2 regions of the Paenibacillus sonchi genome follow, and region 1 is predicted to be linked to the other one. Evidence: riboswitches for the same ligand, from Rfam matches in the RefSeq annotation. Region 1 holds a riboswitch; the other holds the start of a gene.
What was found. A riboswitch is a leader RNA that binds a small molecule or an ion and turns the genes downstream of it on or off. The one in region 1 is predicted to bind cobalamin.

Region 1 (15,290 bases):
TTGTAAAAGGCAATCACGAAGTCCGCGGCTCCCGCCGCCTCCACGCGTGCCGCAATGCTCTCCCAAGGCGTTAGATGGTCGCTCAGGCTGATCGTGCAGGAATCATGCATAATCGGCGCACCCAGCAGCGAAGAACAGGATTGAATGGCCGATACCCCGGGAATCACCTCGACTTCCACCCCCGTAACACGGTCCCAGCCCCGTTCGATCAGCACTTCATAGACCAGTCCTGCCATTCCGTATACCCCAGCGTCACCGCTGGAAATGACGGCGATCGTCTGCCCGGCTTCCGCACGGCGCACGGCTTCCTGGGCCCGGCTGACCTCTTCGGTCATGCCTGTGCCGACAATCTCCTGCTGCCGCAGCAGCGGCTTAATCAGGTCCACATAAGTGGTGTAGCCGATCACGGCCTCACTCTCTTCCAGCGCTGCCAATGCACGGCCTGTAATATGCTCCAGCCTGCCAGGACCAAAGCCGATAATCAGCAGCTTTCCTTGTTTGTTCATTCATGTTCCCCCGTTCGCGTGTAACTCCAACGCTGACTCTAAATTGATGCTCATGCTCTAACTGTATTTGATGCAACTAAAGAGTCCTATTTTTGCGCTGAAACCGATTTAATTGCACACTGTACACTTAAAGGGACCGTATTTCAGCTAAAGAGGCCCAAACCGCTATTTAACTGTACAGATTACATTTACTTTTAAAAATGCGGGTTTGCACCTCATTTTAACTGCAGCAAATGCACTTACCCTCTAAGCGTCCAACACTAAAAAGTGAGTTCTACTCTACTATTGCTGACGACCAGCTTCCCCTTATCTCTCCCCGGACCTTCGCCCAGCAGACTGCTCAGCACCGCCTTGAACTCCTCCGCACTCCGGGGAGCTGCGTGCCCCGCCGTTACGCGCGGAGGCAGGCTGTGCCATAGCTCAGCCAGCAGCGGAAGCGCCAGGCCCATCGCCTGCAGCAGCTCCCCGCCGGCAAAAATAGCCTCCGGCGCTCCGGCAGCCCGGCAGACGCCCTGATCGAGGACAATGATCCAGTCCGCCCAGCGGTAGGCGAGATTCATATCATGCGTAGCCATCACCACAGTTGTACCCTTACGGTGTATGCTGTCCAGGCCATCCAGAAGCTGCGCCTCCGACAGCGGGTCCAGATAGGAGGTTGGCTCATCGAGCAAGATGAGCTCCGGCTCCATTGCCATCACACCTGCGAGCGCGGTACGCTTTTTCTGGCCCAGGCTGAGCTGATGAACCGGTTTATCCTTCAGCGCGGCAAGGTCAAGCAGCTCTAGCACCGCAGCGCACCGCGCCGCTATTTCTGTCTCTGGCATGCCGGTGCCCCGCAGCCCAAAAGAGATATCCTCCAGCGGAGTACTCAAAATGAGCTGCTGCTCAGGGTCCTGAAAGACCAGCCCGACTCTGCGCCGCAGAGCGGCAAGCTCCTTTTTGGTATAGGATACAGGCAGTCCCGCTTGCAGAACCCTTCCCTTTTGCGGCCGCAGCAGGCCAACCGCATGCAGGAACAAGGTTGATTTGCCGGAGCCGTTATGTCCAAGCAGGGCTGTTTTGCAGCCTCCGGGAATCGCTGCAGTCAGCCCCCGGAGCGCTGGCTCCACCGTGTCCGGATAATGAAATACGGCATCCTCGAAGGCTAAAATGTAATCCATCTCCACGCTGTCTCCTTCTTCAGCAGTTCTGTTTCCAGGCTTTTCACTGCATTGATTCCTGCCATTCTCATCTTGTCCACAGCATCCACAGCTGTGCCGCCGCCAGCAGGACGATTCCCGCATACGCCTCAAAGGCAAACCTTCGGGGCACTTTCCGCCTCACATACGGGGGTAATAGAATCTCCCCGGTAAACCCCCGCGCAGCAAGCCCCTGCGACAGCCCATAGTAGCGGTGCATGGTGTTTGCGAACAATGACGCCGCCATACCTGCAGCCTCCCGCAGCTTGAATCTGAAGCCCCTGCGGCCTCCGCGCAGCCGCCGGGCCAGCAGCAGGCCATGGGCGGCATCGTCCAGCAGGAACAGGAACCGGTACATGACCAGCATCAGCTCCAGCACGATCTGCGGCATCCGCAGCCTGCGGAGCACCTGCAGCAGCTCGCCGAACGGCGTGGTCAGCATGATGAACAGGCAGCAGGCCAGACAGGCCGATATCCGGGCCAGCAGCAGCGCTGCCCGCACGCCTCCTGCCCGGGTTATGTACAGAAACTGGGCTGTGCCCGGAATCCGCAGGTACAGGGCGGCCTCCCCGGCTGCCGGACGGCCCAGCTCCACCAGCAGTGCCGGCAGGCTGAGGCCGTAGAACAACAGCGCAGTGCCAAACAACTGCCCGTAGGCGCGCGGCGGGATTTTGGCATATTGCAGGCACCACAGCATCAGCCACAGCGTAATGAGAACCTGAAGGGCCGGATGCAGCACATAAGCAAGGGCGAACATGACGGCTGCGAAGAGGCTTTTCCACATCGGGGACACTTGGCTCAGGGCATTGCTGCAGGATATAACATCAATTCTTCTGATCATTCAGCTTCTGCCGGCCCTGTCTTCCCTTCAAAAGACCCAACGTATAGCCGATCACCCCTGCGCCGATAGCCGCCTGCAGCGCGAATAACATGCTCTCCGTTTCACCCGGCAGCTCAGCCAGCGGCTTGAACCAGGGCTTATATGCAGGGTCAATCTCTGTAATTGCACCTTCTGCCGCATCATCGGCTCCGCCGAACTCTCCGTTCACGAACAGCAGCGGCAGGACCACCAGCAGAACCACCGCGAGCAGCATCAGCAGGTTTTTCCATTTGTTCTTTATCTTCACAGTGTATTTCCTCCCTTGGCTCCCCGTTTAAGCAGGGACAGCTCCTGTGGACTGTAGGCCTTCAGCCAGTTCCATAGCAGCACTGTCAACAGCCCCTCGCTGACCGCCAGCGGAATCTGGGTCACGGCAAAAATACCGCTGAATTTCACCATGGAAGCCAGCACACCGCCATCCGCAGACGGAAAAGCCACCGCAAGCTGAACGGAAGTGACCACATAGGTCATCAGATCCGCTACCGCAGCCGCGAAGAATACCGCCAGCTTTTCGCGTTCGCCCAGCTTCATAATCAGCTTATAGACCGCATAACCGGCAAAAGGCCCGGCCACTGCCATGGAGAAGGCGTTCGCGCCTAAAGTGGTGACTCCACCGTGCGCCAGCAGCAGCGCCTGGAACAGCAGCACAATGGAACCGGTCACGCTCATCGGCAGCGGACCCAGCATCACTGCGCCAAGGCCCGTCCCCGTCGGATGAGAGCTGCTTCCGGTTACCGAGGGCATTTTGAGCGCTGAGAGCACAAAGGTGAACGCTCCGGATAAACCCAGCAGCAGCTTCAGCTCCGGGTTGTCCCGGGTCATCCTTGTGAGCCTGCGGACGCCCAGGAAAAAGAACGGCAGAAAAGCCGCCCACCAGAACACCGCCCAGCCAACCGGTAAAAATCCCTCCATAATGTGCATTGCTTCCGCCGTTCCCGGCTCATTCAGCAGAAGATAAACGGCAAATACGCCGACCAGTGCCGTGAAACGCCAATAGCTCCGTTTGTTCATCCTTGCACCTCCTATTTGATTTTCGTGTGCGGCGTCAAACCAAAAACTCCCGCCCCTGGGGGCGGGAGTATCATGTACGTATCCGGATCACAAAGAAAAGGCTGCTTACCCGCCAAAATTAGCGGCACACCCTTATCTCTCAACCCATTCGTACACCGCTCCTATCCGCGTAGAGTCGTGTGTGCGCAAACAAGGTAGGTCTCCTGGCTCGGGATCATCGCTGGCCTTCGTCTTCCCCGGAGCAACCGAGTGACCTGTTGAAAGCTGGCTCTTCCTTACAGTGGCGGGACCGCTCGGGAGTTGCACCCGATTCCCTGTTATCCCTTGATGTGAATCAAAGGCACCTTGTTTCATCGCTAATTCATCCTGTACATCATAGCGGACATGGCATAAGCGTGTCTGTGATAAAAGTGGAGGTGTCCATGAACGGCAAGAAGCTTGTAAGAACCTCATTTGAATAATATAATTGTTAACTATACAAGCAGTAACGGCTTTGCCGTCCCCTTATTTTATTAACCTGTACCCGGAGGCTGTCCTATGAAACTGGATCTTACCGAAGAATCCCTGCCTGTCTACGAAGCTTTATCGAGCGCCGTGCGCCTCCGCATGCTCCGCCTGCTCGCCGTTCAGCCGATGAATGTCAAGGAGCTGGCAGCGGCAGCCCAGCTCAGCAGCGCGATCATGACGATGCATGTCCGCAAGCTGGAGGCGGCCGGGCTGATCCGGACACATATGGCTCCCGGGCGGAGCGGTTTGCAAAAAATCTGCACGCTGGCAGCTGAAGGCGCAGAGATCATTTTCCCCGCTCAAGCCCCGGCGGAACGCAAAAGCCACCGCAAAGAGATACCAGTCGGCCTCTACTCCGACTTTCAGATCGAACCGACCTGCGGTCTGGCAACGGCAGAGAAGGTCATCGGCAATTTCGACGACCCGCGCTACTTCTGGGATCTGGAGCGGATGAATGCAGGCATCCTCTGGTTCGGCAAAGGTTATGTCGAATACAAAATCCCCAACTTCCTCCTGTCCAGCGAGCAGCCGGAGGAGCTTGTCATTACAATGGAAATCGCCTCTGAGGCCCCGTCCATCAATAACAACTGGCCTTCGGATATCACCTTTACCTTGAACGGAACGAAGCTGGGCTTCTGGACCAGCCCCGGAGATTACGGAGACAGCAGAGGCAAATATACGCCGTCCTGGTGGCCCGCACTCACGAACCAATACGGGTTGCTCAAGCAGCTGCGGGTTACCCCCAAGGGGACCTTCATGGATGGGCAAAAGCTGTCCGGGGTTACGCTGGATCAAGTGGACATCCGCAGCAAGCAGTGGACGTTCAGACTGTCCGTGGAGGAGGATGCCGAGCATATCGGCGGGCTGACCCTGTTCGGCAAAGGATTCGGCAACTATAACCAGGACATGCTGGTTGAACTGTTCTATACGGAAATATCCGGCTTATCCGACAGTCCCGACGCTGCCGGAACGCCTTAAACCGGGCTCCATCAGAGGGTTGCAATGAAAGATCCCCGATCTTCCGCTGCGGATCAAGCCAGTGGAGGATCGGGGATTCTCGGTTATACAAGAACAGATAGAATTTGAAATCTGTTCTGTGGTCTTCATAGTGGATCAGTTGATTTTGGAGCCGTTAACCGGCTGCCACAGGCCGCCGCCGGGAAGCGGACAGCCGCGCGCCTTCAGCCGGGCAACAACCGGGATGATGCAGCCGCAGGCGGTGCAGGTCACCCCATCCTGGAGCTTGGGGCAGGTATTGCAAAGTGCGATCCGTTCCGCATACACCTGATCTGACGCGGTGTTGCCTTCATTGAACATCGATGACGCCAGTATACGGGCGATCTGCGCTTCCGTGACCTTATAATCTTCCCGGCAGCCTTTGCAGGCAGAGGTTGTGGCCATAGCGGTTCTCCTTTATTCAAGCTTTCGGTGTAATTTCCAGTACTGTTACCGACATGGCTGGCAGCTCGACAGTAACAGTATCCCCTTCCAGCTTAAAGGCTGTGAACGGCTGCGGAACAACCGCTTCCGGTTCGCTGAACGAGTTATGGGCATCAATGGTTGCCCCGGCAAGCGTAGTGCCGGCAATATCCACCGCTTGGCCGGCAAGGCCGCGCAGCTCCAGCGGAAGCACAGCCGCAGACGCATGATTCAGGTTGCACAGGCTGACATGAATCACACCCTCGGCCGTTACCGAAGCCGAAGCCGATACTTCCGGGATCTCCTTGCCGTCAAAGCTGTAAGACCCGCTGTCCAGCGTCAGATCCAGCAGCTCGGCATCCTGATGCACCTTGTACATATTGAATACATGATAGGTCGGAGTCAGCAGCATTTTTTCGCCTTCGGTAAGGATGACGGCCTGCAGCACGTTAATGGTCTGGGCAATGTTCGCCATCCGCACACGGTCGCTGTGCTTGTGGAAAATATTCAGCGTCAGTCCGGCAACCAGCGCATCGCGGATCGAGTTCTGCTGGTACAGGAACCCCGGGTTCGTGCCCGGCTCCACATCATACCAGGTTCCCCATTCATCGACGATCAGGCCGACTCTTTTCTCCGGATCATACTTGTCCATAATGACGCTGTGGCGGGTGACCAGCTCTTCCATGCGCAGCGCTTTTTCCAGAGTGGTGAAATATTCTGCAGTATCAAAACCGGTAGCCGCACCCTTCTGCTCCCAAGTAGCGCCGGGAACGGTGTAGTAATGCAGCGTGATGGAGTCCATGAACCGCGTGGCTTCGCGCATCAGCACTTCCATCCATTGATAATCATCCGCATTCGGGCCGCAGGCGATCCGGTGAATCCGGTTGTCCCCGTAGTTGCGCACATACGTCTGGTATTGGCGGTACAAGTCAGCGTAATATTCCGGACGCATATTTCCTCCGCAGCCCCAGTTTTCGTTACCCACGCCAAAATACTTCACAGCCCAAGCCTCTTCCCGGCCGTTCTTGGCCCGCAGCTCAGCCATCGGGGATACACCGTTAAAGGTCAGGTATTCCACCCATTCTGACATTTCCTGCACCGTTCCGCTGCCCACATTGCCGTTGATGTACGGTTCACATTCCAGCATGGCGCACAGCTCCATGAATTCATGCGTTCCAAAATGGTTGTTCTCCACCGTGCCGCCCCAGTGCGTATTAATCATCCGTTTGCGGCCTTCGCGCGCTCCGATGCCGTCCTTCCAGTGATATTCATCGGCAAAACAGCCGCCCGGCCAGCGCAGCACCGGCACCTTGATCTCCTTAAGCGCTTCCACAACATCATTGCGGATGCCCTTAGTGTTCGGAATCGGAGAGTCCTCCCCTACCCAGATGCCTTCATAAATGCAACGTCCTAAATGCTCGGAAAAATGACCATAAATATTCCGGTTAATCGTTCCCTTGCGGATATCCGTATGAAGCACAACACGCTGAGCCATTTCTATGCCGCCTCCCACAATTAATATATTTATTAACTACTTAATAATTATATTAACATTATAAAGGGCTTGCTTTGCATCCGTCAACAACAAAAAAACGCTTCCCTGCCGTTGTCGGCTCAGGAAGCGCTTCTGCGTAATCCGGTGATATGTTGTCAGTATTATAGGCCTGCTGAACAGAGAATCTGGTCTTAACCCAGATCCCCCAGCTCAATCTGCACAATCCCCTGTTCATCCTTCAGCGGGCCGACAAGATGCATCAGGCTGCCGAACTCCAGCTCCTGGAATTTGCGTGCGGCTTTCTCCCGCTGCAGCTCCCACAGGCATTCTGTAAGCGTACAGACCACCGGCACATCGCAGCGGATTTCGGCCAGCTCGCGGGACAGATGGAGCATGTCGAGGTCGGCTTCGATTTTGGCCCGCACCCCTTTGGGCAGCAGGTGAAGATTCTCGATCACGCCTTCCACGGTGCCGTATTCACTCAGCAGCTTGAGCGCCGTCTTTTCCCCGATGCCGCGCACCCCGGGTAGTTGTCGCTGGTATCGCCCATGAAACCCTTCAGGTCAATTACCTGGGCCGGGGTGAGCCCTCTTTCCTCCAGCAGCTCCGCCGGATCGTAGACCTTGTAATTGGAGCGGCCTTTTTTCATAATCACGACCTTTACGCTGTCGCTGACCAGCTGCAGCATGTCATGATCCCCGGTCAGAATGTAGACCTCGGATTCCCCGCTGTAGCACGAAGCCAGCGTGCCGATGCAGTCATCCGCTTCATAGCCTGCCAGACCGATATTCGGCACGCCAAGCTCGGCAACGACCTCTTTGACCAGATTGAATTGCGGAATCAGCTCCAGCGGCGCATCAATCCGGTTCGATTTGTAGCCGTCATACTTCTCCGTACGGAAGGTTCCCTTGCCCATATCCCAGCAGCACACTACATGGGAAGGATCGAACGTGCTGACCGCATCGAAAAAATACTGCAAAAACCCGTACACCGCATTCGTCGGCAGCCCGGCCTTGGTCTTGCGGATATATCCGCCATAGGCGGTCGCATAAAAAGCCCGGAACAGCAGAGCCATTCCGTCAACGATCATTACCCGGCCCTTTGGTTCTGAACTCATTGTGTGTAACACCTGCTTTATTGATATTGGAACATGCATTCCTCTATCAAGTCTACCTTATTCCCGGGACAGGTTCAATGCCATAGACAGCCTGGTATTGCTTCCGTAAATGGTGAAGTCTGGCTGCGGACGGCAGCAGATCTCCGGGATGCCGCAGCTCAAGCACCCAGGCGCCCTTGAAGCCGCCTGCCGTCAGCCCGGCAAGCATCGCCTCCAGCGGCACCTTGCCTTGGCCGAGCCCCAGGTGCTCATCCTGCTCTGCGGCATTGTCGCTGAGATGCAGCGCGACCAGGCGGGGCATGGCCTGCTGCATCATCAGCAGGCAGCGTTCCTTGCCTGCCATCAGGGCATGGCCGCTGTCGAACACCAGGCCTATGCGGGAGGAATCCACCCGCCCGGCCAGCTCCAGCAGCTCTGTGACCTCCGTCCCCAGCAGCCCGGGGTACGGGGGAACATTCTCCAGCGCGATAACTGCCGCGGAGCCTGCGGTCTCCGCCAGTATCCGCTGGAGGAAACGCACCACCCGCGCCTTGGCCGCTTCCCGCGGATCAACGGCTGCCGCTCCAGCGCCTGCCTCGGCCGCTGCCTCTTCCGGCAGCGATGCCGCCCCGGGCTCCGCTGCTGTCCCCCAGTGCCCGCAGCAGGCAGTTCGCCCGCATGCAGCACCACGTAGCTGCAGCCCAGCACCTCTGCAGCGCGCAGCGTATCCAGCAGCAGCGTTTCGGCCTCCGCACGCTGCTGCCCGTCTGCTGCCGCCGGGTTGCAGCCGGTGATCGGCGCATGGATGCTCCAGCGGATGCCAAGGTCCCCGCCTTTGCGGGCCAGTGAAGCCCATTGGTCTGCCGTCCATTCCAGCAGCTCCCCATGCCTGCCTTCGCACATAATCTCAATGTGCTTCCAGCCCTCAGCGGCCAGTAATTCAATAGCCTCAGCCAGCGGACGGCCGATGTAGACATAAGTAGAGACCGCACAGTCCTGTAATGACGTCATCCGAACTCCTCCTTGAACAGCTCTATTTAATACCGGAATGCATGAAGCTCTCAATGAACTGGCGCTGGAACACCAGGAAGATCAGCAGCAGCGGGGTGATCACCAGCAGTGTAGCGGCGCTGACCTCCGTCCACTGCACCCCAATCTCGAACGATTGGGCAAAGATCGACAGCCCCACCGTAAGCGGCCGGTTCTCCACCGAATTGGTGATGATCAGCGGCCAGAGAAAGTTATTCCACTGGTAGCTGATCGAGACGAGGGCGAAGGCCACATAGGTGGGCCGGGCCAGCGGGAAATAAATTTTCCACAGCACCTGCCATTGGCTGCAGCCCTCGATCAGCGCCGCCTCTTCCAGCTCGGCAGGGATCGTCTTAAATACCTGGCGCAGCAGAAAGATTCCGAACGCCGAAGCCAGAAACGGCAGCATAATGCCCAGCTTGGTGTCGAGCAGCGACAACTGCTTCAGGACATTATAGTTGGGGAAGATCAGCACATCGGCGGGAATCATAATCTGCACCAGAAACAGCAGGAACACTATGCTGCTGCCGGCAAAGGCTATACGGGCAAAGGCAAAGGCTGCCATGCTGGCCGTCAGCATCTGCACAGCAAACACGCATACCACAATCAGAATGGTGTTGAGATAATAAGTGGCAAAAGGCGCGGCAGACCAGACCGTTGCGAAGTTGCCCAAAGTGAAGTCCAGCGAGAACAGGCCCGACAGCGCCGCATGACGGGGACGAAACGCCGTCACCGTCATCCAGAGCAGCGGGATCAGCCAGAAGGCTGCGAGGGCCAGCATCAGTATATTTCCGAGTCTGGATGTAAATTTGGTTTTCATAGAATTGCCCTCCTTCCGGCAGCCGTGCAGATTTAGTTATAGTGAATTCTCCGGTCCAGGCCAAAAAACTGCACAGCCGCAATCAGCAGCAATACGGCAATCATCACGGCCGTCAGCGCAGACGCCATTCCCTGATCCCAATAGCTGAACGCTGTTTCATAAATGTAATAGAGCAGCAGATTACTGGAGTTGTTGGGACCCCCGCGGGTCATGATCATCAGGTGGTCGACAAGCTTGTAGGCGTTGGTGAGCGCAACAATACTTACGAACAGCGTAGTTGGCATCAGCAGCGGGAAAGTGATTTTGCGGAACACGGTGAACCGGCCCACCCCGTCGACATGCGCGGCTTCATACAGCTCTTTGGAGATATTTTGCAGACCGGCGAGGTAAAAAATCATAAAAAATCCCGCTTCCTTCCAGATGATCATCAGAATCATCGCCCACATCACCAGCCCCGGTGTGCCCAGCCAGTTGATATCGTTCACGCCGAACCAGGACAACAGCCTGCTCATAAAGCCATACTCCGGTGTATAAATGAAAAGCCAAATGTTAGCCACTGCAATCATGGGGATCAGAGTCGGATAAAAGAATGCTGACCGCATAAAACCTCTGCCGCGCAGCGCCTTGTTGGCGAAGACCGCCATCAAAAGCGCCAGAGCGATTCCGAGTGGAACCGTCCCCAGCGCAAACAGCACATTGTTAGTCATAACCTTACGGAAAACCTCGTCCTGAAACATCGTGCGGTAATTCGCCAGGCCCGTGAAGACCGGCTCCGGTGTGGACAGGTCCGCCTGGAACAGGCTCAGCCGCAGCGTCAGCGCGATCGGGTAGAAGGTGAACAGCAGCAGGAACAACAGTGAGGGCAGCAGCAGGAGCCAGGCGAACCCGTTTCTTCTCAGACTGGCGTTCATCTTACTTATTAAAAGAAGCCAGAGCCTGGTCCGCATCCTTCTGCGCCTTCTGCAGGGCTTCCGCCGGTGTCAGCTCATTGGTGAGTGCGGCCTGCACGGAGTCACTGAGGATTTTGACAATTCTGCCGTTGTTGTGGGTTGATAGTTCAGCAGATGCATATTCCAGCTGGTCACGGGCAATCAGCGCAGCGGGGAATTCGGCGGCATAAGCCTTCATCCGCTCGGTTTCATATGCCGATTTCTTCACCGCCACATAGCCGGTATCGATACTCCACTGCGCCGCACGTTCGGTTTCAGTCATGAACTTGACGAATTTCCAGGCTGCTTCCTGCTTCTTTTTGTCGATATCCTTGAAAATATAGAAGTTGCCGCCGCCGGTAGGGCTGCCGTATTGCTTCTGCGCCGGCAGGAAGCTGACACCGAAGTCAAACGACGCATTTTTCTTGACATTGGTCAGGTTGCCGGTGGTATGGTACATCATTGCGGTTTTTCCTTCCAGGAAGTCGGAAGGCACCGTGCTCCAATCGGTAACGCCGCCAGGCATGGCCTTGTGCTTCGCCGCCAGATCGACCCAATACTGCAGACCCTCCACGTTCTCTGGAGTATTGAACATTACTTTTTTGCCGTCAGGAGTCATCAGATTGTTGCCGTTCTGCAGCGCGAAGGTCTGAAGCATCCAATAGGCATAGCCGGTCACCGGAATCTCCAGCCCCCACTTGCCGTTACCGGCCAGCTTGACCGCGTATTCCTGCATCTCTGCCCACGTTGCAGGCGGCTTCTCCGGGTCCAGTCCGGCAGCCTTGAACATATCCTTGTTGTAATACAGAACGATGGTGCTGCGCTGGAACGGAATACTGTAGGTTTTGCCCTCTGTCTGGGAATTCTCCATAAAGGCGGGGTAGAAGTCAGACAAATAAGTGTCTCCGCCCTCCTGCGCAATGAACTCGTCCAGCGGAATAATCGCATCCATATCCAGCAGGCTGAACAGCTCTGTGGACTGCAATACCGCTACATCGGGCGGCTGCTTCGACTGGACTCCGGCTTGGGTTTTGACCGCTGTATCGGCATAGCTGCCGGTGTATACCGGCTTAACCACAATGTCCGGGTTCTCCTTCATAAAATCCGCAGTCATCGCTTCAATCGTAGCCGTCAGCGGCCCTCCGACAGCAATCGGGTAATAGTAGGTCAGCTCTGTTTTGGTTCCGTTGGCCGCCGGTGCGGCTGCGGCTTCACCAGCCCCGGTGCCGCTGCCATTGCCAGCGGCGTTATTGTTGTTTGTGTTTGTGTTTGTGTTTGTGTTGCTGCCGCAGCCTGCCAATACCGACATTCCTAGTGCAGCCGCCATTACCATTACATTTCCTTTACGCATCCCTGTGATCTCCTCCATTATCTATTCATAAGTAGCAGAAAGACCGGCAGCCCTCTACGGACGGCAGATCCTCTTGCTTTGGCAAACATGGGAATCCCTTGGTGATCCTGTTGTTCATTGCCCCCTACATTCAGGACAGGCGCAAATGATCCTGCAGCATCTCGGACATTGAGGTCCAGATATGATCCGGCATGGTCGAATATTGCTCCAGATCCTCTCTCGCAGTCACCCCGGTCAGCACCAATGCCGTGTTGATGCCGTGGCTCAGGCCAAACCGGATATCTGTATCCATCCGGTCCCCGACCATGAGACAGTTCTCCCGGCGGGTTCCGCTCTGCTCCAGCACCTTCTCCGCATAATAGGCGGATGGCTTGCCGATAATCTCCTGCACAGTGCCGCAGCTGGCTGCCTCAATGGCCTTAACCATAGCCCAGGTATCGGGGAGCAGGTCGCCCACTACCGGACAATTCGGATCAGGGTTCGCGGCAATCAGATAGGCGCCTGCCCGGACAGCCTTCATCGCCCGGTGCAGCTTCTCATAATCGAAATCGCGGTCCATCCCCACCAGCACATGCGTGGCCTCCATCGGTTCATCGGTGAGTACCGTCCCTCCGCCGGCCATCTCATATTTCAGCGCCTGCTCCCCAATCACCAGCACCTGCGGCTTGCGGTTCATTCCCTGCATTTCACGGAAATATGCCGCAGATACCGAAGCCGCAGTCACCACTTCCTCCGTCCGGGCTTCAACCCCCATCAGCCTTAGCCGGTTCCGGCATTCTTCCCGGGTCCGAATGGTGGTGTTGCTCAGGAACAGCACCTGTTTCCCCTGCTCCCTTAAATACTGCAGTGTCTGCCTCACTCCCGGCAGGAGCAGGTCACCAATAAAAATGGTGCCGTCCAAATCAAAAAAATACGTCTCGTATGCAAGCACATCCTGCAATGGGAAAGCAGCCTCCTTAATGGAAACAAACCAAAAAACCCTATATCCAGCTCAATAAGCGGGCATGTTGAATCCGCCGTGTACACGAGCTGCATAAGGGTTTTCTCTTCGTCTCCGACCCTTGATTATGAAATTGAATGGTGTTCACTTACGCTTACTTCTTCACTATAAATTAACCATGTCATCCTGATATTAACTCCAGGTTAAGCTTGTGCAAAACTGTGCCAAAGCTCCGGGTTGCCCATCGATACTGCACTCGCTCCCGCTTGGAGAGCAGCCTCAATCTCCTGATGATCCTTGATCAGGCCGCCGGCAATGATAGGGCGGGAAGTACTGCTGCTCAGCTCGGTTATGACCCTGGGGATCAGCCCCGGCATGACTTCAAGCGCATCCGATTCATTCTGGCGCACATTGTTTATCCCGTGCTCCAGCGCAGAGGTGTCGATCAGGAACAGGCGCTGGATCGCCAGAAGCCCGCTTTTCTTAGCCTGCTTGACCATATGGTTCTTGGTGGAGATAATGCCGGTCGGGCCAATCTTCTCGGCAATATATTTGACCACGAGCGGATCACTGCCCAATCCGCCGATGAAATCGACATGCAGGAAGACCTTCTTGCCGGCTTCCAGACCCTGCCTCACATATTGCTTCACAGTGAACAGGTCCCCGATCAGCAGAAAGATCATCGGCCACTCGCTGTCGCAGGCCTTTTGCAGATCTTCAGCCTTGCGCACTGCCGGTATAATCCTATGGTTGCCGCTTCCCGCAAACAGTCCGTTCTTCACCTGTTATCCTCCTTCTGTACCAGTGAATATTGACCATTGTAACAGCCGTTTGTCAGCGCGGTATTAACGGCGGGACCGGAGTCCCGCCCACACTTCATTGGATAAAGCCCGCCAAGCTCAGGAACCGCTGCAGCAGCACGGCCGATTGGGCGCGGGTGGCGTTCATTCCCGGCATCAGCCGCTCTTGCGATACACCGTTCATTAATCCGGCTTGAATGACCATAGTCCATTCCTCACGCGCCCATGAGATGCCTGCCGCATCCTTGAACAGCTCCAGGGCTGGCGCTGATTCCGCAGCTGTGCCGCCAGCAGCGCCGTTCTGCCCGATATAACGCAGGGCGCGGGCCAGCATCACCGCCTGCTCACTGCGGGTCACCTTGGCATCCGGACGGAGAGTTCCGTCGCCGAAGCCGCTGATCAGCCCGGCAGCGGCGGCGGCGGATACGTCGCCTGCGAACCAGTCCGCAGGCTGAACATCCGGCCAGGCTGCCGCCTTCCCGCTGCCTTGACCGGCTGGCAGGGCCAGCGCGCGGGCCAGCATGGCGGCGAATTCCGCCCGGGTTACCGCACGCTCCGGTTCAAAGCGGCCGCCGCCGGTTCCGTTCAGCAGCAATTTGTCCGCCAGCTGCTTCGCCTGCCGCTCCGCCCAGTGGCCGTTCAGGTCACGGAATGATGTATCCAGCGTCATGACGCTCAGGATACTGCTGCCGCTCTGGATCTGGCGCAGCATTCCCCCGGTTCCATCGCCTGTGAAACCGGCGGGCACGAAGGACAGGGTTCCCTTCTCCGGCGAGAACATTATTCCAGTTGCCGTGCTGCCAGCCGGCAAGTCCAGGGCCAGTGAACGCGTGAGATAACGGGAACCGGATAAGACCGGAGTTGAGCGGACGTCTGACATCGCTTCAAGATTAAACTCTACCGCAGGGGCCATTTGCCGGCCACCGGCCAGCTCCACGGCGCGGGTTACTGCCGCCGCCGCTTCACCATCCAGTCTGCGGATGGTAACCTTAAGCTTCATCTCCTGCAAGCCTGTGCCCAGCTCTGCAGCCAGCTGTTCAAGCTGCAGCTGCTCCAGCGGGAGAATGTATCCGGCCTTCGCTTCAGTATGAGCCACCTTCAGCAGGGTCCCGCTGTGCGCGGCGTTCTGCAGCACAGGTGCCGGAAGCTCCAGCGTATCGCCGGTGAAGTTGACTGCCACCTGCGCGGAGGAACGGAACGCTTTTTCCAGAACAGCAGCCTCTACTGTGCCATCCACCGCTTCAAGTACAGGCACTGCCGGGGAAGGGGTCACGCCAACAGTTCCAGGTACGCTGGTATTTCCAGATCCGGGTGCTGCGCCCGGAGGAG
Region 2 (15,290 bases), 1.8 Mb from region 1:
TTGAAATTTCAAGAATCCGCGCTACGTATGTTTTTTGTGGATGCTGGTGAAGGGAATTGAACCCCCGGCCTACGCATTACGAGTGCGTTGCTCTACCCCTGAGCTACACCAGCTTACAGCATTTTTCTGTCAAACAAAATACATTATACATCGTCCGGAGAAAAACGCAACCCTTTCTCTCACAGTCCGGTCAGGAAACGGTTACAGCATTCCCCGCTTGCGGAAGTAATCCAGCGCCAGCCGGGCGCTCTCCAGTGACGACGATTCGAAAACCTCCTGCTCCACGATGTAGTGCTGAATTCCTGCTTCATCCGCAGCCTTGAAGACACTATCGAAGTCTACTTGACCTTTTCCGAGATCGGCTTCCTCATGGCCTGTGCCGAAATCCTTGATGTGGACCAGAGGCACGCGTCCGGCATAGCGGGAGATATATTCTGCCGGTACCGCACCGCCCACATGGACCCAGCCCAAATCAAACTCAGCCACCATATGCTCAGCAGGAATCCGCTCCAGCCAGATATCGATGACGGCCTGCCCGTTGACCTGCTTGAACTCAAAGTCATGGTTGTGGTATCCGTACTTCAGCCCTGCTGCCCGTACCAGCTCGGAAGCCTTTTCAAAAAATGGAATCAGAGCCAGCACATCGTCCAGCGCAGGCTGCTCCGGAAGAGGCGCAGAAGGTGTGATGAGATACTCCAGCCCCACCTCCCGGGCATATTCGATCTCTCTGGATAATGCCGACTGCATGTTCTCCAGACTGCTGAAATCCAGCCCTACATGCGCTGAGGGGGCCGACAGTCCAAGCTCATCCAGCGTTTTGCGCAGTTCTGCAGCCGATACGCCAAAATACCCGGCAAATTCCACCGACTTATAACCGATCTCCGCCACCTTGCGCAGCGTTCCCAGAAAATCCTTCTCCGCCCTGTCCCGCAGCGTGTACATCTGTATCCCGATCTGCTGTTTGATAGCCGCCATTAAGCATCCGCTCCTTGTCGCTGTAATTGTTAACCTGAATTAATCCGCCTGCAGCTTGCGTTCCACCGATTCCAGCTTGCTGCGGCTTGTGGACGGCTTATCCCGCCGGTCATCAATCTTGAGCGAGGTGGATACCCGCTGTGCTCCGGCAGTAAAAGGGGACTCGTGCAGCGCTTCGACGGCCGCCAGAATCCGCGCCAGCGGGCCTTCGATAATGGTGCCCATGGATGTCAGCTCGTAGGTAATGCCTTCCACGGTCTCTAACACGCGCTGCATGTCAGCCACATAGCTGCTGAGGCTGGTGCTGCCTGTACCAATCGGAATTACGGTTACTTCGCCAATCGCCATCCTGAAATCCCTCCTATTATAAGCCTCTATAAGCCTCGTTACATAAGTCTCTGGTCCCTTCTATTGTAGCAACTCCTGCCTCCCCCCACAAATCGCCTAAAGTCCTACTACGGGTATGACCAGGTTTTGGAACCTTTGTGGCGTATTTTGGACAATTTATGAATCAGTTCCGGCAAAATTTGCCCCCGTGCTGTGGATTACCTGTGGACTAATTGTGGACGAACACCGGGTTATCTGTGGATCAGCTGTGGATCAGTTGTGAGTAAACGGGCGGAGTCCGCACCGGGCGCGGGTTCGCAAAAAATTGTTTACAAACACAAGATATTGGGTTATTTTTATCTAGCGACAACAAAATATAGTGGAAACAGGTGCTTTGCTCTCACAGGAGAGTTGAAGCTTAATAGGGAAGCGCGGTGCAAATCCGTTGCGGTCCCGCCACTGTAACCGGATGCCCTGCAGGCTCCCAGAAGCCCTGCGGAGCAGTATCCTGAGGCTCACGCCACTGAGGGGCAGCCCCCCTTGGGAAGGTGCCCCGGATTCACCGGAAGCCAGGAGACCTGCCTGTTTCCGGGCACCATTATTTACGCCTGCGAGGAACAGGAGAGGTGTCCGCATGCGGCCTGCACAAGCAGATTTAGCCTTCCCTTATGCCAGGGAGCCAAGGCTGCCGATACCTTAACGCGATAAGCCTTATCGCGTTAAGGTATCGGCTTCTGCGGGAAAGCATATTTCCATGGAGACCATCCGCAAATATCCGCTCAGGTTATTTGCGCTACGCATCCGGGCATTTTCCGCCTTCCTCGGCGGGGGATGCTTTTTTATTACAATCAGAACATGTTTCATATACGGAGAGGAGAGCTAGACAATGACGCTGCTGGAGAAACGGTACAACGGTGGACAAGCTGCACAGGAGGTTCTTTTGGAGGAAGTGATCCATTTGGGGCGCGATATTATCGACAGCCGGGATTTGGATCTGCTGCGCGAAAATGCGAATTTGAACGGTGAGAGCTTTTCCGGCAAAATGAGCAAGTTCGGCAGTGAGTATTCCAAGTGGTATGCCCGCAACTTCACGATGCCGCCGCAGCTCGTGCAGGCTACCCTCGATAATGTGGTGTATGTCCACGATCTGGACCAATACGCAATCGGAACCACCAACTGCATCTTTATCCCGTTCGAGCAGCTTCTCCGCGAAGGCTTCAACACCGGCAACGGCAGCGTTCGTCCACCCAACTCGATTATGACTGCGATGTCGCTGGTGGCGATTATTTTCCAGTCGCAGCAGAATGCCCAATACGGCGGCGTATCCGCCAACAAACTGGATTTTGATCTGGCTCCTTATGTGACCAAATCCTTCGCCAAGCTGTTCCGCAAGGGACTGGAGTATTTCGAAGAAGGCACGACCGGAGAGATCGGCGGGGAAGTCACTATGAGCCGAAGCGATCTGGCAGAGCAGTATCCGCGGGCCTTCCGCTTTGCGCTGAAGGAGACGGAAAGTGAAACGCTTCAGGCCGCAGAGAGCATGATACATAACCTTAATACAATGTCCAGCCGGTCGGGCGGACAGATTCCTTTTACCAGCATCAACTACGGCACCTGCACCTCTCCCGAAGGGCAGCTGGTCATCAGCTCGCTGCTGACGGCCACGATGAACGGCCTGGGCAGCGGCGAAACGCCGGTGTTCCCGATCCAGATCTTCAAATGCAAGCAGGGCGTGAACCAGCAGCAGGGCGATCCGAACTACGAGCTGTTCCTCAAGGCGGCGGAATGTTCCGCCCGCAGACTGTATCCGAACTTCGCCAATCTGGATGCGCCGCTCAATCTGCAATATTACGATCCGGCTGATCCGGATACCGAATTTGCCACGATGGGCTGCCGCACACGGGTGCTGGGCGACCGCTTCGGACGCAATCACTGCTCCGGCAAAGGCAACCTGTCCTTCAATACGCTCAATCTGGTGCGGCTGGGACTGGCCTACGGCATTGCCACAGGACGCCGCCTTGCCGCCGACGAAGAAGGCTTCTATGACGATCTGAACCATTACATGGACATCGCTCTGGAAGGGCTGCTTCACCGCTTCCGCATCCAGGCCTCCCAGAAGGCCAAGGCTTCCGACTTCATGATGCGCGAAGGCGTCTGGGAAGGCGGCAAAGCGCTCGCTCCCGAAGATAGTGTAGGCGAGCTGCTGAAGCACGGCAGCCTGTCGATCGGCTTCATCGGCATGGCGGAATGCATGAAGGCCATGTACGGCAAGCATCACGGTGAGGACATGGAGATCCACGCCAAAGCGCTGGCCATTGTCCGCCACATGCGGGAATACTGCGACCGCAAGAGCGAGGAGCTGAACCTCAACATCACGCTGTTCGCCACACCGGCTGAAGGCCTGTCCGGCAAATTCACCAAAGTGGACCGCAAGGTGCTCGGCTCGATTCCGGGCGTCACCGACCGTGAATATTATACGAACTCTTTCCATGTCCCGGTCTACCATGAGCTGGGCGCCGCACAGAAAATCAGCCTGGAAGCGCCGTTCCACGAATACTGCAATGCCGGCGCGATCTCTTATGTAGAGCTGAACGGCAATGCCCGCAGCAACCCGGCGGCTTTTGTGAAGATCATCCGTTATGCGCTGGAGCAGCAGGTCAGCTACTTCAGCATCAATCACCCGATAGACCGCTGCTCGGACTGCGGCTACGAAGGTGTGATCGGCACGAACTGCCCTTCCTGCGGCGCGCATGAGAAGGATGTGCATATCCGCCGCCTGCGCCGGGTAACCGGCTATCTGACCGGCGACTACCAGACCCGCTTCAATGCCGCCAAGCAAGCCGAAGTAAGGGACCGCGTTAAGCATCTATGAATATATGCGGCTACTACCCGGAATCGATCAACGAAGGAGAGGGCATGCGGGCCGTCCTCTTCCTCAGCGGCTGCCGTCACCGCTGCCCGGGCTGCTTCAACCCGAAGACCTGGAATTTCAACTACGGCGAGCCGTTCACCTTGGAACGCCAGCGGGAGATTATCGCCGAGATGGCGGCAAATCCGCTGCTGGACGGACTGACGCTGGCGGGCGGCGACCCTTTTTCTCGGCAGAGGAGGCTGCGGGCTTCATTCAGGAGCTGCGCAGCGTGCTGCCGGACTATTCCGTATGGATTTACACCGGCTATACCTATGAGGAGCTTACAGCGGCTCCGGGCTCACCCGAATGGAACCTGCTGACTTTGTGCCAGGTCGTGATTGACGGGCGTTTTGTGGAAGAGCTCAAAGACACCACCCTCCCCTACCGGGGAAGCAGCAACCAGCGGATTATTGACATTCAGGCCAGCCTTGCCGGTACGGAAATCGTACATTGGCAGCCGGCTGCCTTATAAAATTGGCAACGATCAAAGAGCAGGCCAAGCCTCGGTGCGGGCCGCTCTCTGCGCTTATATACTTCAATTTTTTATATTGAAAATTAAACCCAAAAATGAAAGGATGTATGAACACTTATGCCACAGCTCGTAGTGAAACCCGACAACCGCCAATTGGCTTTTGATGAAATCCGTCTCTCCGTGTACGCCGACCGTATCCTGAAAGGCCTGGATCATCTAAGCAAAGAAACCCTGCTGCGCGGGGTGCAGTCCAAGCTGCGCCGTGAGGAGGTCAGCGGAGAAGAGATCAGCAATGCCTTTACGATGAGCGCGCTTGAGCTGGTTACCAAAGAAGAGCCGGACTGGAAATTCGCCGCTGCGCGTTCACTGCTGACCTCCCTGTACAAAAAAGCTGCCGTCAACCGCCGCTACAAAGCTTACCCGGATGAGCCTTACGGCGAGCTGTATCCGCTGATTACTGATCTGGTGAAAAAGGGCATCTACCGCGAAGAGCTGCTCTCCCACTATACCAAGGAGCAGATTGAGGAACTTGGCGGCTGCATCGATTACACACGCGACCTGCTGTTCGATTATATCGGCCTCTTAACCCTGTCTGACCGCTATCTGGCTCATGATTTTGACGGGCGCGTCATGGAGCTGCCGCAGGAGCGTTATATGATTATCGCCATGTTCCTCATGCATACCGAGCCGGAAGAGAAACGTCTGGAACTGGTCAAGGAAGCCTACTGGGCGATGAGCAATATTTACATGACCGCTGCTACCCCTACCATGTCCAATGCGGGTAAAAAGGTCGCCGGACAGCTCTCCAGCTGCTTCATCGACACGGTAGACGATTCGCTCGAAGGCATCTTCGACTCCAACACCGATGTAGCCCGGCTCAGCAAAATGGGCGGAGGCATCGGCGTCTACCTCGGCAAGGTGCGGGCCCGCGGCTCCGATATCCGCGGCCACAAGAACACCAGCTCCGGCGTTATCCCGTGGATTCGCCAGCTGAACAATACCGCGGTCAGCGTCGATCAGCTCGGCACACGCAAGGGCGCCGTCGCCGTCTACCTCGACGTTTTCCATAAAGATATTCTCGCCTTCCTCGACCTGAAGCTGAATAACGGCGACGAGCGGATGCGCGCGCATGACGTATTCCACGGCGTCTGCCTGCCCGATCTGTTCATGGAGGCTGTGGAAGCACGCGGACACTGGAATCTCTTTTGCCCGCATGAAGTGAAGAAGGTAATGGGCTGGAAAGATGCCAAAGGACGCGCACTCGGTCTTGAGGATTTCTATGATGAACAGCTGGGACAAGGCTCATTCCGTGAAAAATATGCCGAAGCCACTGCCAATCTGGAGCTTTCCCGCATCACGGTTCCGGCCATCGACATCATGAAGCGGATTATGAAATCCCAGCTCGAAACCGGCACGCCATATATGTTCTACCGGGACACCGTCAACCGTTCCAACCCGAACCGCCACCAGGGAATGGTCTTCTCCTCCAACCTGTGCACGGAAATTATGCAGAACCAGTCGGCAACGGTTATTGAGAGTGAAGAGCTGGTTACGAAGGACGGACAGACCCGGATCGTGATCTCGAAGGTTCCCGGCGACTTCGTTGTCTGCAATCTGAATTCCATCCACCTGGCCCGCGCTATTCCGGCAGGCGTGCTGGAGCGGCTGGTGCCGATTCAGGTCCGCATGCTCGACAACGTAATCGACATCAACAATATTGAAGTGCTGCAGGCGCAGTACACGAACAGCCAATACCGTGCGGTCGGCCTTGGCACCTTCGGCCTGCATCATCTGCTGGCACTGGAGGGCATCCGCTGGGAGTCCGATGAAGCCGTGGAATACAACAACCATCTGTATGAGCATATCAACTACCTGGTAGTGCGCTCCAGCATGGAGCTGGCCCGTGAGAAGGGCCGCTATCCGAAGTTCGCCGGTTCCGATTGGGAGACCGGTGCCTACTTCACCTCTCGCGGCTATACCAGCGGCGAACAGGAAGGCAAATACGTGACTACAGAGCAGTGGCGTGAGCTGCAGGAGCAAGTGGCTGCGGACGGCGTGCGCAACGCCTGGATGTTCGCGATTGCCCCGAACGGCTCGACCTCGATCATCGCCGGCTCCACAGCCAGCATCGATCCGCTGTATGAGCTGCTCTCCTATGAGGAAAAAACCACCTACAAGATCGCCAACCCGGCACCGGATCTGTCCGAGAAGACGATCTGGTACTATAAAACGGCGTTTCTGATTGACCAGAACTGGTCCATCCGCATGGCCTCGGCCCGCCAGCGCCATGTTGACCAGGGCCAGAGCTTTAACCTGTACGTGACGCCGGACATCAAGGCCACCGATTTCCTGAACCTGCACCTGAACGCCTGGAAGGGCGGATTGAAATCGACGTATTATGTACGGAGCCGTGCTTTAACTATAGAAGAGTGTGAGTCTTGCGCGAGCTAATTGTCTTCGTGCCTAAACGTAGAAGTACAGCGATAAGACCGTAACTGCGAGGAATGTTTGGACTTCCGGTCGCTGTTGTCATCAGATGTCTTGATTGTATGCCGCTTATTGCGGATGACATCCGATGACAGCTTATGCTTTCGATGCGAGCTTTCCTTCGGAAAGCTTTCAGGCGAACGCTACGCTTCTCCAGTTCCAAACTTCCTCTCCGTTACTCCATCGCCGTATTCTATAGAAAAGACACCACAGAAGATTAGCTCACGCAAAATACAGGAGGGAAACAAAATGCAACTGCAAAAGATTTTTAATACCGAAGCCCCGAACCAATCCACCCGCATCATCGACGGGGAATGTTCAGGGATTCTGAATTGGAACGATATCCGCATGCCGCACATGTACAAGCTGTACAAGGTGCTGCTGCTGAACCACTGGATCGCCGATGAAATCCCGATGTCGAAGGATGCGCAGCAGTTCCCGCTGCTGGAAGCGGAAGAACAGCGCGTGTTCAAAATCAACATCGGACTGCTGGCGGTGCTCGATTCCATGCAGACCATGTTCGTCGGCGATGTGAAGCGTTATTTTACCGATTCTTCTCTGGAGGCGATTTCGGCGATCATCGGCCAGCAGGAGGTTGTGCACAACCAGTCCTACTCCTATGTCCTTTCTTCTATCGTCTCGGAGAGCGAGCAAAAGGAGATTTTTGAATACTGGAAGCATGATCCGGTGCTGCTGGAACGCAACCAGTTCATCTCGGACATCTATCAGGAGTTCCGCGATGCGCCGTCCAAGGAGACTTTTTTCCGGGCGATGGTGGCTGATTTGATTCTGGAGGGAATTTTCTTTTATAGTACATTTGCCTTCTTCTATAACCTGGCCCGTGACCAGAAAATGATGGCGACCAGCCAGATGATCTCCTACATTCAGCGTGACGAGAATCAGCACTGCTACTTCTTCGCCGAAGTGTTCAAGCAGCTGCTGGTGGATTTCCCTGAGCTGAACACCAAAGAAAATATGGATTATGTCTACCGCACCATTGACCGCGCTGTAGAGCTCGAAACGAACTGGGGCTATTACACGCTGACCAACGTGCGCGGCATTGATATGAACGAACTGAGCGACTACATCAAATACACAGCCAACAAGCGTCTGACCCTCATGGGCCTGGAAAAAGCCTACAGCGGCGTAGACGTTAACTGCATGCCATGGATCAAGCCCTTCTCCGACGAAGCGCTGAACGCGACCAAAACCGACTTTTTCGAAGCCAAGTCCCGCAACTACGGCAAGGTTGGCGACGACAACGGGTTCGACGATTTGTAAGGTGCTGTGCCGGCATTTTCTGCAGCAGATCCGTCCGGTTTCAGCATAGAAAAGCAATCTGTTGCATTTCCTGCAGCAGATTTTCGCCAAAAGGCACTTTTGAGGCGTATCCGCTACATTCTGCTTCACAGAATGCAATAGAACTAATTAGTGCGGACCCAAGCTGGACCTTGATGTTGACGCTGAAGATCCGCACAGCCTATTTTAGGCTCCTGACTCTTCACTTCACCTCAACACACAACCACATATAAATTCTTACATTTGCAAAAAGCCCCTTACCGCCGGAGTCCCGGCAGTAAAGGGCTTTTCTGATGTTATCGCCAAGCAACCTCAAGCGCGCTTCTTAACTTGCTACTCTGCAGATTTACGCGCTGCCTTATGCGACGTCTCTTCCGCCAGCTCCGCAAGGACGCTGTCCAGGCGCAGCCTGAGTTCGCCGGCAAGTTCGACGGCACCCTGGTCATTGCGCACAGCCTGGGAGTCCACCGCATACACGCCGCCCAGGATATGGCGCGCCCCCAGTACGGACAGCACCGGCTTTAGTGCATATTCAATGGTAAGCAGATGTGCCAGACTGCCGCCCATAAAGAGGGGAAGCAGGATTTTGCCGGCCAGCCCTTTTTCCGGAATCAGATCCAGGAAGGTCTTCAGGACCCCTGTATAAGAAGCTTTGTATACCGGGCTGACCACGATTACTGCATCGGCTTCAGCTACAAGGCCGTTAGCCTTGACGATGGCTTCACTTTCGAACTTGGTATGGATCAGATCCTCCGCCGGGAGTTCGGCCACATTGATCCGCTCCACTTCGAATCCGCGCCCGCGCAGATCGGCCTCGGCATATTCAATGACTGCATTCACCCGCGAGACCAGGGATGGTGTTCCGTTGATGACAACTATTTTAGCCATTTTTCCACCTCTTCCGTTCGTTATCCACAATACGCTCCCGCCGCTTCTACGGCAAAAATCCTTTAAATTAGTAATAATCCTATCAGAGCGCAGGGATTATTGTCAAACGTATCCGGCCCCTTGCGTCCGGCAGCTTCCTAAGCTATAATAAGCGGCAATACTACATCCCGATCAGGCCAATGACCGGCATCCAACCGTGAGGCGTCTGCGACCGGAGCAATTCTGTTGTTCCCTAAGTTTACCGGGTTTCGCCCGTTACCGCGAAGTCCAAAGAGGGCCTGGTCCTGCTGTGATTTCAGAGGATTCGGTCAACCTGGGTGGCACCGCGAGCTGACGCTCCTCGTCCCATGGATGAGGGCGTTTTTTGTATTTTTATAGGACAAAAAGGAGCGAAGCGGCATGCTGGACATGAACTGGATCAGGGACAATGAGGAACTTATGAGAAACACAGCGGCGTGGAAAAAGGTGGACTTCCGGCTGGAGGATCTGCTGGAATGGGACGATAAACGGCGGGAGCTGCGCCGGGAAACCGAGCTGCGGCGTGCGGAGCGCAACGGGCTGACGAAGGAGGTCGAGCGCCTGCTCCGCCAGGGAGAGGCCGCGGCCGGAGAAGCAGCCAAGGCGCAGGTGCGGGAGATCAACGCTCAGCTTACAATGCTGGAAGCGGATCTCAACGAAGCAGAGCAGCGCTGCGGCGAGCTGCTGCTGCTTGCGCCCAATCCGGTATCGGCGGACACGCCAATCGGCGCCGATGACAGCGGGAACGTGGAGCTGCGGCGAAGCGGCACTCTGCCGGACTTCGGCTTCACGCCGCGTGATCATGTGGAGCTTGGCGAGCTCCACAACATCATCGATATTCCGCGCGGCGTCAAAGCCGGAGGACCGCGCAGCTACGTGCTGAAGGGCGCGGGGCTGTACCTGCACCTCGCCGTGCAGCGGCTGGCGCTGGATGTGCTGGCAGAGCGCGGCTTCACCGTGATGGACGTGCCGGTTATTGTCCGCCCGGAGGCGCTGGAGCGGACCGGCTTTTTTCCCGGCGGGATGGATCAGACCTATGAGCTGAACGGAGAAAAGCGCTGGCTGGCCGGAACCTCGGAGGTGTCGCTCGTCTCACTCTACAGCGATGAAATCGTCGAGGCGGATACGCCGCTGCGGCTGGCCGGCATGTCGGCCTGCTTCCGCCGCGAGGTCGGCTCGGCAGGCCGCGATGTGCGCGGCCTGTACCGGGTGCACCAGTTCTCGAAGATCGAACAGGTTGTAATCTGCAAGAGTGATCCGGCAGTCTCGGAGCAGCTGCTGCAGGAGATTCTGGCGAATGCCGAGCAGATTCTCCGGCTGCTGGAGCTGCCCTACCGCGTAGTGGCCGTCTGCAGCGGGGATATGTCGCTGAAGACGCACAAGCAATACGACATTGAGACCTGGATGCCCAGCCGGGGGGCGTATGGGGAGACCCATTCGGCTTCGAATCTGCTGGATTTTCAGGCCCGCCGTTCGGGCATCCGCTTCCGCGATGAGAACGGCCGGCTGCAATATTGCCACACCCTGAACAATACCGCAGTAGCCACACCGCGGATTCTGATTCCGCTGCTGGAGAATCACCAGCAGGAAGATGGTTCGATCTATATTCCGAAGGCGCTGCGCAAATATATGGACGGGCAGGAATTTCTTCACGCTGCGGTGACAGCAGCGGAATAATGGACCGTTTAAGATTAAAACATCTGACACGATAACCTTTCATGTATCCTCACAGAAAGCTATAAAACTATGAATTTGCCTATTCAGCCGCTGCTTCGGCCTGAGCAGGAGAAGTTCATAGTTTTTTTGTGCATTATGACAAATTTCCTTGTAAATTGATGTTAATCAGCCATTGTTTACTATATATTTACGTTAGACAATCTCTCATTTAATCTGCAAATGATAGATTGGGAGAAGGCTACAACAATATCGTATCTAGAGAGGAGAAGATGGTATCAAATGAACATTCCCTCAAGGCGAACAAAATGGTGGTCGGCAGCGCTCTCATTTGTGCTGATTACCGGTATGGCCCTGCCTGCAGCCCGAGCGGCTTCAGCGGCAGCGGATAACAGCGCTCCCGTGATCTCCCAGGTGTACGGCGGCGGAGGCAACTCTGGAGCTAAATACAAAAATGACTTCATCGAGCTGTACAACCCTACGGATACAGATATTGATTTGACCGGCTGGAAAGTAAGGTACGCTTCCGCCTCAGGCTCTTTTGGTGATAACGCCAAATTCTTCACCCCGCTCAGCGGAAGTATTCCTGCTGGCGGATATTTTCTGATTCAGGAAGCCGCCGGCACCGGAGGCAGTGACGCTCTTCCGGCTCCCAATCTAATCGCCGAAGGCGATGCCGTTATTGCTATGGGAGGTACGAACGGCAAGGTCGAACTGCTCGATGCTTCCGGAACCCGGGCCGATCTGGTCGGCTACGGATCAGCCGGCGAATATGAAGGCACCCCGGGTATCGAAGGGTCGGGGCCGGCCCCGGCCCTCTCCAACACTACCGCAGCCGTACGCAAGTCCTCTTCCCTGCTCCCTGACGGCAACCGCGGACTGGATACGGACAGGAACCTGTCCGACTTTGCAGTACAGGCACCGGAACCCCGCAGCTCCGGTACGGACAGCACCAAGGCTCCGGCAGTCTCTGCTTCCATCGCCTCCGGGCAGACGGTGCCTAAGGGCACGAAGCTTTCCCTGAGCACAACCAGTGTAACGGCAAGCGTATATTATAGTGTGTACGTGGACGGCAGCACCAGTGCTGTGGAAGACTTTGCTTTGTACAAGACTCCGATTCTGCTCCAGGACGATACCGTACTGATTAAAGCTTATTCTGCGGAAGAAGGCAAAACGGACAGCGGCATCTCCCAATTCAGCTATACCACCAAGGAAGCCATCAGCGGACTGACGATCCCCAAGATTCAGGGCACCGTCCAATCCTCGACCTATGCAGGGCAGCTTGTGAAGGATGTGGCGGGGATTGTCACATACACGAGCGGCAGCACGTTCTACATTCAGACCGCAACGCCAGACAGCGATCCCCGGACCTCCGAGGCGATTATGGTCTACCTGCCGGGCAACAAGGTGAAAGCAGCCGATTCCGTTCTTGTGGATGGCTGGGTTAAGGAATATAAAGAAAGCGGATATGCAGATGCCACTGATCTGCTGACCACTGAAATTGCGGCGACTCAGGCAACCGTGTTGTCCAGCAATAACCCGCTCCCTGCACCCACGGTTATTGGAACGGGCGGGCGCGCAATTCCGGCCACTACGATTTCTGCAGGGCTGGACAAAGAGCTTGACCCGGCCAAATATGCGCTCGATTTCTATGAGAGTCTGGAGGGCATGCGCGTTCAGCTCAACACCCCGAAGATTATCGGGCCTTTCGATTATGAAATTCCGGTTACTGTGAACAACGGCGCCAGTACAACCGAAGTCTCTTCACCTGCGGGCGGTCTGGTACTCACTGGAGCAGACTTCAATCCCCAGCGTATTCTGATCGCCGCCCAGCCGGGCACGCCGGTTCGAACGGGACAGGTATTTAAAGGAAACATCACTGGTGTCCTCGGGTATGACTACGGCAATTTCAAGGTGCATCCGGAAGGCGCTCTGCCGGAGGTCGACAAAGGAACCTCTATCGAGCGGGAGACGACCCCTTTGAAAGCCGGAGCTGATAAATTGACGGTAGCTTCCTTTAACGTGGAAAACTTCTCTTTAAAAAGCGGTTCCACCAAAATCGAGAATATTGCCAAGGCCATCGTGACTAATCTGAACACACCGGATATCCTCGGCCTTCTGGAAGTTCAGGACAATGACGGTGATACTAACTCTGGAACCGTTGATGCCGCGGACAGCTATAAAGCGCTGATTGATGCCATTAAGAAACAGGGCGGTCCAACCTATGCTTTTACCGATATCGCTCCTGTGAATAATATGGACGGCGGTGCGCCGGGCGGGAATATCCGTGCCGGATTTATCTACAACACTGAACGCGTGCAGCTGGCGGAAGGCACTAAGGGTGATGCCACCACTGCGGTGGCCTATACCAAGGATGGCGGACTCAGCCTGAATCCTGGGCGCATTGATCCAACCAATCCCGCGTTCGCCAATTCCCGCAAACCGCTTGCAGCAGAATTTATTTTCAATAATAAAAAGGTAATGGTCATTGCCAACCACTTCAACTCCAAGACGGGAGACTCCGCACTTTACGGCGGCATCCAGCCTCCGGTTCTGCCAAGTGAAGCCCAGCGGGCGGAAATTGCTACAGTCGTGAAAGGTTTCGTTTCCGATGTGCTGGCCAAGAATCCCGACGCAAATCTTGTTGTGCTTGGCGATCTGAACGATTTCCAGTTCTCCAATACTTTGAAAATACTAAAAGGCAGCGCCCTGACCAACCTGATTGACACCCTGCCCTTGGGAGAGCGTTACTCCTACGTATACCAGGGCAATTCCCAGACGCTGGATCATATGCTGGTCAACAATAAGCTGGCGACAAGATCGGCACTGGACATTGTGCACATCAATGCCGACTTTGATGAGAAAGAAGGACGCGTGAGCGATCATGATCCGCTGCTGACGCAAATTGATTTTGGCACCGAAAATTTCAATCTGCGTGTCCTGCATACCAACGATACGCATGGCCACCTGGAGAATATCACCAAGCGGACCTCCGCCATCAGCAGTGAACGGACAGGCAACACGGTTCTGCTGGATGCAGGCGATGTTTTCTCCGGCACTCTGTATTTTACACAGTTCAAGGGGCAGGCTGACATCGAGTTCATGAACAACATCGGCTATGACGCGATGACGTTCGGCAACCATGAGTTCGATCTGAACGCCAAGGAGCCGGAGGTGCTGAAGAATTTTGTCACCGCTGCAAAGTTCCCGTTCACCAGCGCAAATATTGACTTTACGACAAAGGGAAGCGAACTGGCTGAACTCTATCACGATGCCATCGGCACGCTTGAAACCGACGAGACCAAGAGCACCGCGAAAGACGGCCATATTTATCCTTCTGTTATTAAGGATGTGTATGGTGAAAAGGTCGGCATCTTCGGCCTGACCACTGAGGATACCGTTGGGCTGTCCTCGCCGGGAGATCAAATCAGCTTCAAGGACCATGTGGAAAGCGCCAAAAAAACAGTAGCTATGCTGGAGGCGCAGGGCATCAACAAAATTATCGCCGTCACCCACCTGGGCTACACTGTAGATCAGGATTTGGCAAAGGCTGTGCCGGGAATTGACATCATCGTGGGCGGTCATTCGCATACGAAGATCGATAATCCCCCGGCCCCAATCGTCAATGCCGGCACCGGCAAAAATGTGCTGATCGTACAGACCGGTGAATACAGCCAGTTCCTTGGTGAACTGAATGTAACATTTGACAAAGACGGCGAAATTCTTGCTTACAACGGCAAGCTGCTTGACGTCAATCTGTTCGGCGAGGACAGCACGGCCAAAAAACTGCTTGCTCCCTATGATGCCAAACTTGCCATCGTACGCAACACTGTCGTCGGCTACTCGGACGTCGATCTTTATACTAACCGCATGATCGACGGCAAGTCCGTCCGGGTCGTGCGCCAGGAAGAAACGCCAATCGGCAACATGATTGCCGACAGCATCGCGGAGAAAGTCAGAGAGCTGATGCCAAACTTCGTATCGGCAACAGACCTCGCTTCCATCAAGGGTGTTGTCGCTATCCAGAATGGCGGCGGCATCCGCGCAGCCATCGACAAAGGTGACATTACGATGGGCGAAGTGCTGACCACGCTGCCGTTCGGCAACAGTCTGGCCGCTCTCAAAGTAACCGGTGCGGAAATCATCTCCTCCCTGGAGAACTCGGTCAGCGGACTAAGCTCGGATCAGGGCCGGTTTGCACAGGTTTCCGGGATGAAATATACGTATGATTCCACGAAG

Region 2: another riboswitch for cobalamin. It lies ahead of JI735_RS11405 (anaerobic ribonucleoside triphosphate reductase); the one in region 1 lies ahead of JI735_RS18665 (energy-coupling factor ABC transporter permease).

Annotation. Positions count from the first base shown of each region.
Region 1 covers NZ_CP068595.1:4,229,428-4,244,717, reverse strand. The annotation lists gene cobJ (precorrin-3B C(17)-methyltransferase) at 1-506, opposite strand, end outside; gene JI735_RS18680 (energy-coupling factor ABC transporter ATP-binding protein) at 767-1,666, opposite strand; gene cbiQ (cobalt ECF transporter T component CbiQ) at 1,734-2,525, opposite strand; gene JI735_RS18670 (energy-coupling factor ABC transporter substrate-binding protein) at 2,509-2,805, opposite strand; gene JI735_RS18665 (energy-coupling factor ABC transporter permease) at 2,808-3,575, opposite strand; cobalamin riboswitch at 3,752-3,938, opposite strand; gene JI735_RS18660 (ArsR/SmtB family transcription factor) at 4,113-5,060, shown strand; gene JI735_RS18655 (DUF6171 family protein) at 5,196-5,483, opposite strand; gene JI735_RS18650 (alpha-N-arabinofuranosidase) at 5,500-6,996, opposite strand; partial or broken gene JI735_RS18645 (5'-3' exonuclease) at 7,188-8,113, opposite strand; gene JI735_RS36960 (sugar phosphate isomerase/epimerase family protein) at 8,166-8,633, opposite strand; partial or broken gene JI735_RS36955 (sugar phosphate isomerase/epimerase family protein) at 8,765-9,103, opposite strand; gene JI735_RS18635 (carbohydrate ABC transporter permease) at 9,126-9,941, opposite strand; gene JI735_RS18630 (carbohydrate ABC transporter permease) at 9,974-10,852, opposite strand; gene JI735_RS18625 (ABC transporter substrate-binding protein) at 10,854-12,221, opposite strand; gene JI735_RS18620 (HAD-IIA family hydrolase) at 12,352-13,152, opposite strand; gene JI735_RS18615 (glycerol-3-phosphate responsive antiterminator) at 13,365-13,943, opposite strand; gene JI735_RS18610 (glycerophosphodiester phosphodiesterase family protein) at 14,038-15,290, opposite strand, start outside.
Region 2 covers NZ_CP068595.1:2,470,770-2,486,059, reverse strand. The annotation lists tRNA gene JI735_RS11420 (tRNA-Thr) at 42-113, opposite strand; gene JI735_RS11415 (sugar phosphate isomerase/epimerase family protein) at 202-975, opposite strand; gene JI735_RS11410 (MTH1187 family thiamine-binding protein) at 1,015-1,323, opposite strand; cobalamin riboswitch at 1,673-1,902, shown strand; gene JI735_RS11405 (anaerobic ribonucleoside triphosphate reductase) at 2,189-4,174, shown strand; partial or broken gene nrdG (anaerobic ribonucleoside-triphosphate reductase activating protein) at 4,171-4,565, shown strand; gene JI735_RS11395 (ribonucleoside-diphosphate reductase subunit alpha) at 4,803-7,136, shown strand; gene JI735_RS11390 (ribonucleotide-diphosphate reductase subunit beta) at 7,422-8,453, shown strand; gene ssuE (NADPH-dependent FMN reductase) at 8,805-9,359, opposite strand; gene serS (serine--tRNA ligase) at 9,759-11,054, shown strand; gene JI735_RS11375 (5'-nucleotidase C-terminal domain-containing protein) at 11,334-15,290, shown strand, end outside.